2 regions of the Embleya sp. NPDC127516 genome follow, and region 2 is predicted to be linked to the other one. Evidence: riboswitches for the same ligand, from Rfam matches in the RefSeq annotation. Region 2 holds a riboswitch; the other holds the start of a gene.

Region 1 (5,761 bases), on a different contig from region 2:
GCAAGTATCCACTTGCCTATCAAATCGAGAGGGGCGCGATCGGACCACGAGGGTTGTCGTGGTGTCGTAGGCTCCGGGACATGCACAGCAGCCTGACGGAGCACGCACGCTGCCTCTACGGCGACGAGTACCGACCCACGCCGCCGTGCGACCTCGAACACCGCGAGTCCTACTTCGTCGAGGAGTTGACCTTCGCCGACGCGGATTCGATCCTCGCCATGCTGCGCGAGTTGTCCCCGCACCTGGTCGACGGCCGCCTGCCGGTCTGGATCCGCAACCTGTCCTACCGGCTCGTGCTCCTGCAACGCCCGGACGAGCCGGCGCTGATGCGCGAGGCCGCCGAGAACCTGTGGCTGCACGGACCCGACTGGGACCACATCGCCGCGGACCTGACCAGGGCGGCGGACGCTCTGGGCACGGGCTGACCACCAGCCGAACCCGAGCGCTACTCGGCGCGCAGGGCCTGTACGGCGCCGCTCGGGTCGTACCCCTCCGGCACGCCCTCGATCAGGATGATGTCGCCCTTGATGTGCCGCGAGCGCAGTGGCGCGATCCTGCGGTACGCGGGCGAGTCCCACCAGGCCCGCGCCTCGGCGACCCCGGGGAAGCCGATCATCACGACGCTCCCGGCCCAACTGCCCTCCAGCACCTCGTGGGACGTGACGTGCACGAGGTAACGGCCGCCGTAGGGCCGGAAGGTGCCGGGGAGTTGTTCGATGTAGTCGGCGATCTCGGGGTGCGGGGCGGCGTCCTGCAGGTTGGCGATGATGTAGGCGGGCATGGCTACTCCTTCGGGGGGTCGATTCCACGAGCGGTGGGGGCATTGCGTCGGGGTCGCTGCCGGGCGACGGGCCGACGGGCAGCCGGTCCGGCAGGTGCGTTCGGGTTCCTCGGGGGACGCGGATCCGGGAAGGGAAGGGCGCCGCCCGGACCCGCGGTATGCGGGCGCGCGTCGATCGGTCCGGGCCGCGGCGGCCCGTGCGTCACAGACCGGCGGGGACCTTGTCGAGAAAGCCGTGTACGGCCTTGATCCGGCCCGTCGCATCCAGGACCGCGACGTCGAACCCGACGACCGGCGCCTCTGCGCCCTCGGGGCCGAGGTGCCACTGGAACCGGACGACGTCGTGGTGCCCGTCCACCGGGCCGCCGAGGGTGAACACCAGTCCGGCGAATTGGCCCTGGACCACGCCGATGAGGCCGGTGATCCCGTCGTGCCCGACCACGGCACCCAGCGGGTCGGTATACGTGGCGTCCTCGGTGAACGCGGACGCCACCAGCGCGCGGCGCTTGTCCGCGTCCGGCTCGTTCCAGCCGGCCAGGTAGTTCTCGACGGTGGCGGTGTAGTCGATGGCGGCGCTCATGGCGTCCGTCCTTTCCGGGTCGCTCCGCCGGGCGTGCCCGACGGGTTCCAGTGCTTTGTCCTGCGCGGTTCCAGTCCTGCTTTCCGCAGGTCAAGACGTTACGGACGATCGAGCGCCTCGGAATCAGTCACGCATCAGTACTTGCATCGGTATGCGACACCCCATGGGGCGGCGGTCCGTGCGGACAGGTCTGCCGGAAACCATCGGCACCGCATGTCGTCCGCGCCCGGTGACCCCCATACTCTCGTCGTGCGCATACTTGTTCGGGTGATTTTGCCGCTATCCCTCGCGGCCTCCTTCGCGGTCCCGTTTCTGCTGGTCCGAGGTCCCTCGGGGATCGTCGCGGGGCTGCTCTTGGGCTACCTGGCCTTCCTGGGGCTGGGAATGCACCAACGAGCCGGTGTGGGGTTGCCGCTGTTGCCTTCCAAGGCGGACCGGGTCGCGCTGAAGCGGAACGCGCAGGTGATCCGCGCGCTGCGTCGTGGTGACGTCGAGGGGGCGCACGAGCACAGCAAGGGCTTTCCCGACACGCCTGTGGGTCAGGCGCTCGGGGCCGTGTCCCAGTGCATGGTGCTCTTCGCGCGAGGACACGGCCCGGCGGGGGCGGAGGTCGTGCGCCGGTGGTCGGCGGCGCATCCTCGCGACGACGCGCTCGGCCGCATGATGTCGCACGCGCACACCGACTTCTCCGCGATGCTGCTGGTCCAGGGTTCGGCGGACGCGGCCGCGATGTTGCCCACACTGCGCCCCGCCGTGGCGGGTTCCGGGCGGGCCCATCGCCGCAGGGGCTGCGTGGCCGAGTTCGCCTTGGACCTGTACGAGGGGCGCGTGGAGCGGGCGGCGGCGCGGGCTCGCCGATGGCGTCGGCGCGCCGCACGGCAACGGAGTCGCTGGATGGGCGCCGAGTGCGAATGTCTGCTTGCGATCTGTTCGGCCGCCGCGGGCGACCCGGACGCCGCCCGCGCCGCACTGGCGAACGCGGAGCGTCTGGCGTACGCCCACCCGGCCATCGGACTTGCCCGCGCCCGAGTCGAGGCGTGCGCCGCCGCGGCGGTGCGGCTCGAACCCACCACGGCCGTCACGGAGCCGAAGCACATCCGATAGCCGCGCAGGCGGGCGCAGATCCCCCTCCGGCACGGCAAGGCACCGGCACCACACGTCGAACGTGCGCACGCGTGCACCCGCCGCCCCCGTTCCGGCGGTGACGTCCTCGCGATGCCCGGACCGCCACCTCGTCACGTCGCTCCCGCACGCGATCAAGCTCGATCGGCGCTGGACTTACTAGGACGTCCGACTATATCGTCTTGAACTACAAGGTCCGCGGTGCAGGGAAGTCGGTGTGAATCCGGCACGGTCCCGCCACTGTGACCGGGGAGTGCGCTGCCGAGGCACCACGCCACTGGCGAAAGCCGGGAAGGCGGGCGGCGTGTGTCGATCCGGAAGTCAGGATACCGGCCGCGGGTATATCCGTGTTGTCCACGAGGATGGAGCAAACACGCATGACGCCGGTCTGCGCACTCGCCCCGGACGATCTTGCGAACGTCGAGGTCGTCGGGCTCGCCTGACCACCCTCACGTGCCACCCGACCTCGGCAACTCCGCTCCCCGAAGCGGCGGTTGCCGTGGTCGGGTCATTGCCCCGCCTCCGGATCGCACCTGACGAGAGACAGGTCGTTCATGGTCCGCGAGCTTTCCCACTTCATCGGCGGCAAGCACGTCCAAGGCGCGTCCGGCGCGTTCGGCGACGTGTACGACCCCAACACCGGACGCGTGCAGGCGCGCGTCCCGCTGGCCGACCGCGCCGACACGCTGGCGGCGATCGCCGACGCCGAGCAGGCACAACCGGCGTGGGCCGCCTGGAACCCGCAAAAGCGCGCCCGGGTGCTCTCCCGATTCCTGCAACTGGTCGAGCCCGAACGCGATTCGCTCGCCGAGCTGTTGTCGGCCGAGCACGGCAAGACCATCGCCGACGCCCACGGTGACCTGCAACGCGGCCTGGAGGTTGTGGAGTTCGCCGTCGGCATCCCGCACCTGCTCAAGGGCGAGTTCACCGACAACGCGGGTACCGGCATCGACGTGCACTCGCTGCGCCAGCCGGTCGGTGTGGTCGCCGGCATCACCCCGTTCAACTTCCCGGCGATGATCCCGCTGTGGAAGATCGCCCCGGCCATCGCGTGCGGCAACGCGTTCGTCCTCAAGCCGTCCGAACGCGACCCCTCGGTACCGCTGCGCCTGGCCGAGCTCTTCCTCGAGGCGGGACTGCCGCCGGGTGTGCTGAACGTGGTCAACGGCGGCAAGGAGTCCGTCGACACACTGCTGGAGGACCCGCGCGTCCAGGCGCTGGGCTTTGTCGGCTCGACCGCGATCGCCGAGTACGTGTACACCTCGGCCACCGCGCGCGGCAAGCGCGCCCAGTGCTTCGGCGGCGCCAAGAATCATCTGATCGTGATGCCGGACGCGGACCTCGACCAGGTCGTCGAGGCCCTGATCGGCGCCGGATACGGCTCCGCGGGCGAGCGCTGCATGGCGATCTCCGTCGCGGTTCCGGTCGGCGCGGAGACCGCGGACGCGCTGGTGGCCAAGCTCGTCGAGCGCATCGCCACGCTGCGGGTGGGCCCCTCCCACGATCGCGACGCCGACTTCGGCCCGTTGGTGGGTCGGGACGCGCTCGCTCGGGTGCACGACTACCTGGACATCGGCGTGCGCGAGGGCGCGAAGCTGCTCGTCGACGGCCGTGACGTGCGCGTCCCCGGCCACGAGGACGGCTACTTCGTCGGCGCGTCGCTGTTCGATCACGTCACGCCCTCGATGCGGGTGTACCGCGAGGAGATCTTCGGTCCGGTCCTGTCGGTGCTGCGCGCGGCCGACTACGAGGACGCGCTGCGACTGGCGAGCGAGCACGAGTACGGCAACGGCGTGGCGATCTTCACCCGCGACGGCGACACCGCCCGCGACTTCGGTCGCCGAGTGAACACCGGCATGGTCGGCGTCAATGTGCCGATCCCGGTACCGGTGGCCTACCACACGTTCGGCGGGTGGAAGCGGTCCGGATTCGGCGACCTCAACCAGCACGGACCCGACTCGATCCGCTTCTACACCCGGACCAAGACGATCACCTCGCGTTGGTTCTCCGGTGCACGCGAGGCCGCGAGTTTCACCATCCCCACGATGGGCTGACCCGATGAGCACCCTCACCGAGGATCAGCTCGCGATCGTCGAGACGACGCGGGACTTCGCCCGCGAGCACCTCGCCCCGCACGCGATCGAGTGGGACCGCACCAAGCACTTCCCCGTCGATGTCCTGCGCAAGGGCGCCGACCTCGGTCTCGGCGGCATCAACGTCCGTGAGGACGTGGGCGGTTCGGGTCTGAGCCGACTGGACGCCGCACTGATCTACGAGGCGTTGGCCGGCGGTTGCCCGAGCATCGCCGCCTACTACTCCATCCACAACATGGTCGCCTGGATGATCGACCGCCACGGCAACGCCGAGCAGCGCCACAGGTGGCTCCCGGACCTGTGCGCGATGCGCGGTCTGGCCAGCTACTGCCTGACCGAACCGGGCGCGGGGTCCGACGCCGCCGCACTGCGCACGCGCGCGGTGCGCGACGGGGACCACTATGTCCTGCACGGGGTGAAACAGTTCATCTCCGGCGCCGGGTCCTCGGCGGTGTACGCGGTGATGGCGCGGACCGGCGGGGACGGCGCCGACGGGATCTCCGCGTTCGTCGTGGAAGCCGACTCACCCGGGCTGTCCTTCGGCGCGAACGAGCTGAAGATGGGCTGGAACGCCCAGCCCACCCGCCAGGTGGTCCTGGACGGCGTGCGTGTGCCGGTCTCCCACCGGCTGGGCGCCGAGGGCGACGGCTTCCGGATGGCGATGGGCGGCCTCAACGGCGGCCGGATCGGTATCGCCGCCTGCTCGCTGGGCGGCGCGGGGGCGGCCCTCGACGCCGCCGTGGCTCACCTCACCGATCGGGAGGCATTCGGCGCCAAGCTGATCGACGCCCAGGCGTTGCGTTTCGAACTCGCTGACATGGCAACCGAGTTGGAGGCCGCGCGCACGCTGGTCCGGCACGCGGCGTCCTGCCTGGACCAGGGCGATCCTGCCGCGCCGCAACTGTGCGCGATGGCCAAGCGGTTCGCCACCGACACCGCCTTCTCGGTGGCCGACCGCGCGCTGCAACTGCACGGCGGCTACGGCTACCTCGCGGACTACGGCATCGAGAAGATCGTCCGCGACCTGCGGGTGCACCGCATCCTCGAAGGAACCAACGAGATCATGCGCGTGATCGTCGCGCGCGGACTGATCGGAGCGACCCGATGACCTCCACGACGGAGCAGGAGACGGTACTGACCCGCCGTCAGGCGGGCCTGGGCCGGATCGTGCTCAACCGGCCCCGG
Region 2 (5,761 bases):
CGTGCGCGACAGCGCCGAAACGCCCCGGCGGCTTGCCATCCCTTCGCGCCCTCGATCCGTCCCGGGATTCCGGAGACAACTCGCGAAGGAGAGTTCCGTGACCACCAAGTCCGCAGCCGCGGCAACCCGCGCCACCGTGTACGGCTACCCCCGACAGGGCCCGCGCCGGGAGTTGAAGAAGGCCATCGAGGGCTACTGGGCCGGTCGGGTCACCGCCGACGGGCTTCGCGAGACCGCGGCCGAACTGCGCCGCGCCAACCGCGATCGGCTCGCCGATGCCGGTGTACACGAGGTGCCCACCGGCGACTTCTCGCTCTACGACCACGTCCTGGACACCACCGTGATGGTCGGCGCGATCCCGCCCCGCCACCGTGCGGCCGTCGAAGCCGACGCCCTGGACGGCTACTTCGCGATGGCGCGCGGCACCCAGGAGGTGGCGCCGCTGGAGATGACCAAGTGGTTCGACACGAACTACCACTACCTGGTCCCCGAACTCGGCCCCGACACCGTGTTCTCCGCGAACTCCGCCAAGCAGGTCGCCGAGTTCGAGGAGGCCATCGCACAGGGCCTGACCGCCCGCCCCGTACTGGTCGGCCCGATCACCTACCTCCTGCTCGCCAAGCCCGCGCCCGGCGTCGCGGCCGACTTCCAGCCGCTGACCCTGTTGGATCGACTGCTGCCGGTGTACGCCGAGGTGCTCGCCGACCTGCGCGCGGCCGGCGCCGAGTGGGTGCAACTGGACGAACCCGCGCTGGTCCAGGACCGCAGCTTCGCCGAACTCAACGCCATCGCACGCGCCTACCGCGACCTCGGCGCGCTCACCGACCGGCCCAGGCTGCTGGTCGCCTCGTACTTCGACCGCCTCGGCGAGGCGTTGCCGATCCTGGCCAAGGCGCCGATCGAGGGGCTCGCCCTCGACTTCACCGGAGCCGCGTTCGCCAACCTGGACGCCCTGGCCGCCGTCGGCGGACTGCCCGGCAAGCGCCTGGTCGCCGGCGTCGTCGACGGGCGCAACGTGTGGATCAACGACCTCGGCAGGTCGCTGGCCACCCTGGGTACCCTGCTGGGCCTGGCCGAGCGCGTCGACGTGTCCGCGTCCTGCTCCCTGTTGCACGTGCCCCTGGACGCCGGCGACGAGCGCGACATCGACCCGCAGGTCTCCCGATGGCTCGCCTTCGCCCGGCAAAAGACCGAGGAGATCGTCACGTTGGCCCGCGGCCTGGGCCAGGGCACGGACACCATCGCGACCCATCTCGCCGCCAACCGGGCCGACCTGGCCGCGCGCAAGACCTCCGCCCTGACCCGCGACCCCGCCGTACGTGCCCGCGCCGCCGCGGTCACCGACGCGGACGGCCGGCGCAGCCTGCCCTACGCCGAGCGCGCCGCGGCCCAACGCGCCCACCTGGGACTCCCGTTGCTGCCGACGACCACGATCGGCTCCTTCCCGCAGACCGGCGAACTGCGCACCGCCCGCGCCGACCTGCGCGCCGGACGCATCGACGAGGCGGGCTACGAGGAACGCATCGAGTCCGAGATCCGCGACGTGATCTCCTTCCAGGAGAAGGCCGGAATCGACGTCCTGGTGCACGGCGAGGCCGAACGCAACGACATGGTGCAGTACTTCGCCGAACAACTCACCGGATACGTGGCCACCCGGCACGGCTGGGTCCAGTCGTACGGCACCCGGTACGTGCGCCCGCCGATCCTGGCCGGCGACATCTCCCGTCCCGAGCCGATGACCGTGCGCTGGACCTCGTTCGCCCAGTCGTTGTCCGACCGCCCCGTCAAGGGCATGCTCACCGGCCCCGTCACCATGCTCGCGTGGTCCTTCGTGCGCGACGACCAGCCGCTCGGAACCACCGCCCGGCAGGTCGCCCTGGCGCTGCGCGACGAGGTCCGCGACCTGGAGGCCGCGGGGGCCTCGGTCATCCAGGTGGACGAACCAGCGCTGCGCGAGACACTGCCGCTGCGCGCCGCGGACCGCGCCGAATACCTGGCCTGGGCCACCGAGTCGTTCCGCCTGACCACCTCCGGCGTGCGCGCGGCCACCCAGATCCACACGCACATGTGCTACGCCGAGTTCGGCGACATCGTGCAGGCGATCGACGACCTCGACGCCGACGTGATCAGCCTGGAGGCCGCCCGTTCGCACATGCAGGTCGCCCGGGAGCTCGCCGCCCACGGCTATCCGCGCGAGGCCGGTCCCGGTGTGTACGACATCCACTCCCCGCGCGTCCCGAGTGCGGAGGAGGTGACCGCTCTGCTGCACGAGGGGCTGACCGCGATCCCCGCCGGGCGGCTGTGGGTCAACCCCGACTGCGGCCTCAAGACCCGCGGCTGGCCCGAGGTTCGCGCCTCGTTGGAGAACCTGGTGGCGGCGGCGCGCGGGGTACGGGTGACGCTCCCCGACGCCGCGTCCTGAGTCGGGACCACCGGGGCGGGGAAGGCACGCCCCGCCCCGGCGGTCCGGGTTGTTGCGGCGGCCATGCGTGCCCGAACGGCGTGCGATTGTCCACCGCGGGCTCACGGTTGGTGACGCACGGCACCGTTGATCGCATGCTCGTGCTGTTGTCCGACAGCCGGAATGCTCCGTATGCTCCACACGCCGACGTGTGTCGGCACCCTCAACTTCATAGTTCGAAACCCAGGGGAAGCCGGTCGAAGTCCGGCACTGACCCGCAACCGTAGGCGGCGGCCGAAAGGCCGCCGCGAGTCGGAATGCCTGGGTGCGTACGAATTGAAGGCTCCAGCTGTCGTGGACTACACGCTGAGGCCCGGACGCCCGACCGATGCCCGCATTGGTCGGCTCCCGGGACGCGTTGGTCTCGGAAGGGTCCCATCGATGTCCTGGCTCACCGTGAGGAACACCGGCGCCGTCGCGGTCTGCGGCGCGGTCCTGGTCGCGGCCTCTCCCGTCTTCTCCGCGTCGGCAGACGCCGCGAACCCGCACGCCGACAACGCCGTCGCGGCGGCGAAATGGCAGGCCGGGGAACTGGTCGACGGCGGCATACCGGGGTTCGCCGGCTCCGACTGGGGCCTGACCATCGACACGATGATGGCGTTGTCGGCCACCCGCTCACAGCCCGCCGCGGTCAAGGCCGCCGCGGACGCGGTGGCCGCCAACATCCGCAAGTACAACAGCGCCGAGGAGTGGGGCATGCCCGGCTCGCGGATTGCGGGTGCCACCGCGAAGGTGCTCTTCGCCGCCGTGATCGCCGACCGCGATCCGACCAGGTTCGGCGGCCTGGACATGCGCGCCGAGACGCTGGACCTGATCGCCGGGGCGGACGCCGGCGACGACGCGGGTCGGATCCGGGACAAGCTCACCGGCAGTCCCGACTCGAGCAACGCGTTCGGGCAGTCGCTGGCCGTGCTGGGTCTGGCCCGCAGCGGCGGGGTGCCGCAGAGCGCGGTGGACTTCCTGATCAAGCAGCAGTGCCCCAGCGGCGGATTCCGGCTGTATCCGGGTCAGTTGGGCAGCACCGGCTCGACCTGCCAGGACACCCCGACCACCGTGCTGGACCCGGACTCGACCGGCATGGCCGTGCAGGCGCTGCTCTCGGCGGCGACCGAGAGCAAGTCGGTCGGCGCCGCGGCCGCAGCGAAGAAGGGCGTGGACTGGCTGAAGTCCGAGCAGCGCGAGGACGGTTCGTTCGGCGGCTCCGGACCCACCGCGGCATCGAACACCAACAGCACCGGCCTGGCCGGCCAGGCCCTGCACGCGGCCGGCTACCGGGCCGAGGCGGACAAGGCCGCCGCGTGGGTGGTCAAGCACCAGATCACCAAGGACAACGCGGGCGCCGCCGACAAGGAGATCGGCACGATCGCCTACAACGCGGAGGCCCTCACCTCGGCCCAGGCCGAGGGTATTCCGGACTTCCAGCGCGACCAATGGCGCCGCGCGACCCCGCAGGCCCTGCTCGTGCTGGCCGATGTCCCGCTGGGTGACCTCGGCAAGGCCCCCACCGAGCCGACCGGCACCGCCTCGACCTCGCCGAAGCCGACCGACTCCGGCACCCCCAAGCCCACCGGCTCGGCCACTCACACCGGGTCCCAAACGCCGTCCGCGTCGACGTCCGGCACACCCACCACCTCGCTCACCCAGACCGCGAGCGCGTCGATCACCGCGTCCGCGACGACCACCACCGCCGGCACCGGCGGCTCGGTGTCGGGCGGCACGAGCAGCTCGGGCGGTGGGGGCACCACGAAGGGCGGCGGCGGAAGCCTCGCCAAAACCGGCGCCCAGGTCGGCGGACTGCTCATGCTCTCCCTCGGACTGGTCGGCACCGGCCTCGCCGTGCGTGCCGGCGCGCGGCGCACGAACGGAAAGCGCACATGAGGCGCCGTGGGAGTGGCGGCCGAACAGCCCGCGTGGTCACCGCGCTGGCCCTGCTCGCGCTGCCCGCCACCGCCCAGGTCACCGTGGCCGCGCCGACCGCGCACGCGGTCGACACCTCCAAGGGCACCCCCGGCTACTGCCCGGACGCCAACGGTGTGACGGTGGTGATCGACTTCCAGGAACTGGGCGGCACGACCATCGTGCGCTGCGCACGAGGTGACCAGGCCACCGGTCACGCCGCGCTGAAGAACGCGGGTATCGAGATCGCCGGTGTGGCCCGCTGGGGCGAGGCGTTCATCTGCCGGGTCGAGGGCAGGCCCGGCGCGAACTCCGAGGCGTGCATCGACACGCCGCCGGCCTCCGCGTACTGGTCGTACTGGCACTCGTCCAACGGCGGTTCGTGGACGTACAGCCAGTGGGGTGTGATGAACCGCAAGCCACCGCTCGGCAGCTTCGAGGGCTGGTCGTTCTCCAAGAACAAGACCGAGACCACCAACCCGCCACCCCGGGTGGCACCGAAGCGCCCGGCGGCACCCGCGACGCAGGACCCGCCACCCCGGACCGACAACCCGCAACCGCCGCAGGGCAACGGCGCCAACCGCACGACGTCGACCGCCCCGGGCGGCAACTCCAGTGCCGGCGGGACCGGTTCGACGTCCGCCGGGACCACGTCCAACGGTTCGACCACGACCGGTACCGGCGCCGGCACCTCGGGGAGCGATCCGCTCGCCCCGGGGCCCGGCGTGTCCGGCAACCCGATGGAATCCGAGCCGCCGCCCGCCGCGCCCACGAGCGAGGAGCCGACCGCGGCGGCGAGTGAGCCCGGTTCCGCCGCACCGTCCGCGCAGCCCTCGGGCGTCACGCCACAAGGTCAGACGTGGACCGGTGGCGAGGAGTTGGCGACGAAGAAGCAGGACGGAATCCCGACCATGACCATCGTCGGCATCGCCCTGTTCGTGGCCATCTGCGCGGCGGCCGGGTTCACCGCCTGGCGCCGGCGAACACGCGCGGACGGATCGGGATGACCGTGCCCCACCCGAAACAAACGCCGATCGCCGCCGCGTTCCGGCGCGGCGGCGGGCGTTTGCCGCGCACCGTGCATCCCGGCGCGTGGTGGTTGTGGGCCCTGGGCCTGGCCACTGCCGCCAGTCGCACCACCAATCCGCTGCTGCTGGCGCTGATCCTGGCCGTGGCCGGGTTCGTCGTCGCCAACCGACGCGGCGACGCGCCGTGGGCTCTGGCCTTTCGCATGTACCTGTTCCTGGGCCTGTTCATCATCGTGATGCGCGTGTTGTTCCGGATCATCTTCGGTGCGGGGGCGGCGAGCGGCCATGTGCTCGTCGACCTCCCGGAGATCCCGTTGCCCGCGTGGGCGGCGGGCATCCACCTGTTCGGCCCGGTGGGCTTGGAGCACGTGCTGGG

What was found. Region 2 has a riboswitch for cobalamin ahead of ACIRL2_RS09950 (prenyltransferase/squalene oxidase repeat-containing protein). Riboswitches for the same ligand answer to the same signal wherever they lie in the genome.
Region 1: linked by a shared signal. The riboswitch ahead of ACIRL2_RS36860 (CoA-acylating methylmalonate-semialdehyde dehydrogenase) and the one ahead of ACIRL2_RS09950 (prenyltransferase/squalene oxidase repeat-containing protein) in region 2 are both predicted to bind cobalamin.

What each region holds. Positions count from the first base shown of each region.
Region 1 covers NZ_JBIWJT010000025.1:130,143-135,903, reverse strand. Annotated here, with positions in the region: gene ACIRL2_RS36880 (hypothetical protein) at 81-425, shown strand; gene ACIRL2_RS36875 (DUF1330 domain-containing protein) at 446-781, opposite strand; gene ACIRL2_RS36870 (nuclear transport factor 2 family protein) at 984-1,361, opposite strand; gene ACIRL2_RS36865 (hypothetical protein) at 1,629-2,465, shown strand; cobalamin riboswitch at 2,666-2,836, shown strand; gene ACIRL2_RS36860 (CoA-acylating methylmalonate-semialdehyde dehydrogenase) at 3,038-4,537, shown strand; gene ACIRL2_RS36855 (acyl-CoA dehydrogenase family protein) at 4,542-5,684, shown strand; gene ACIRL2_RS36850 (enoyl-CoA hydratase/isomerase family protein) at 5,681-5,761, shown strand, end outside.
Region 2 covers NZ_JBIWJT010000004.1:446,917-452,677, reverse strand. Annotated here, with positions in the region: gene metE (5-methyltetrahydropteroyltriglutamate--homocysteine S-methyltransferase) at 98-2,422, shown strand; cobalamin riboswitch at 2,604-2,745, shown strand; gene ACIRL2_RS09950 (prenyltransferase/squalene oxidase repeat-containing protein) at 2,843-4,339, shown strand; gene ACIRL2_RS09945 (hypothetical protein) at 4,336-5,364, shown strand; gene ACIRL2_RS09940 (CbiQ family ECF transporter T component) at 5,361-5,761, shown strand, end outside.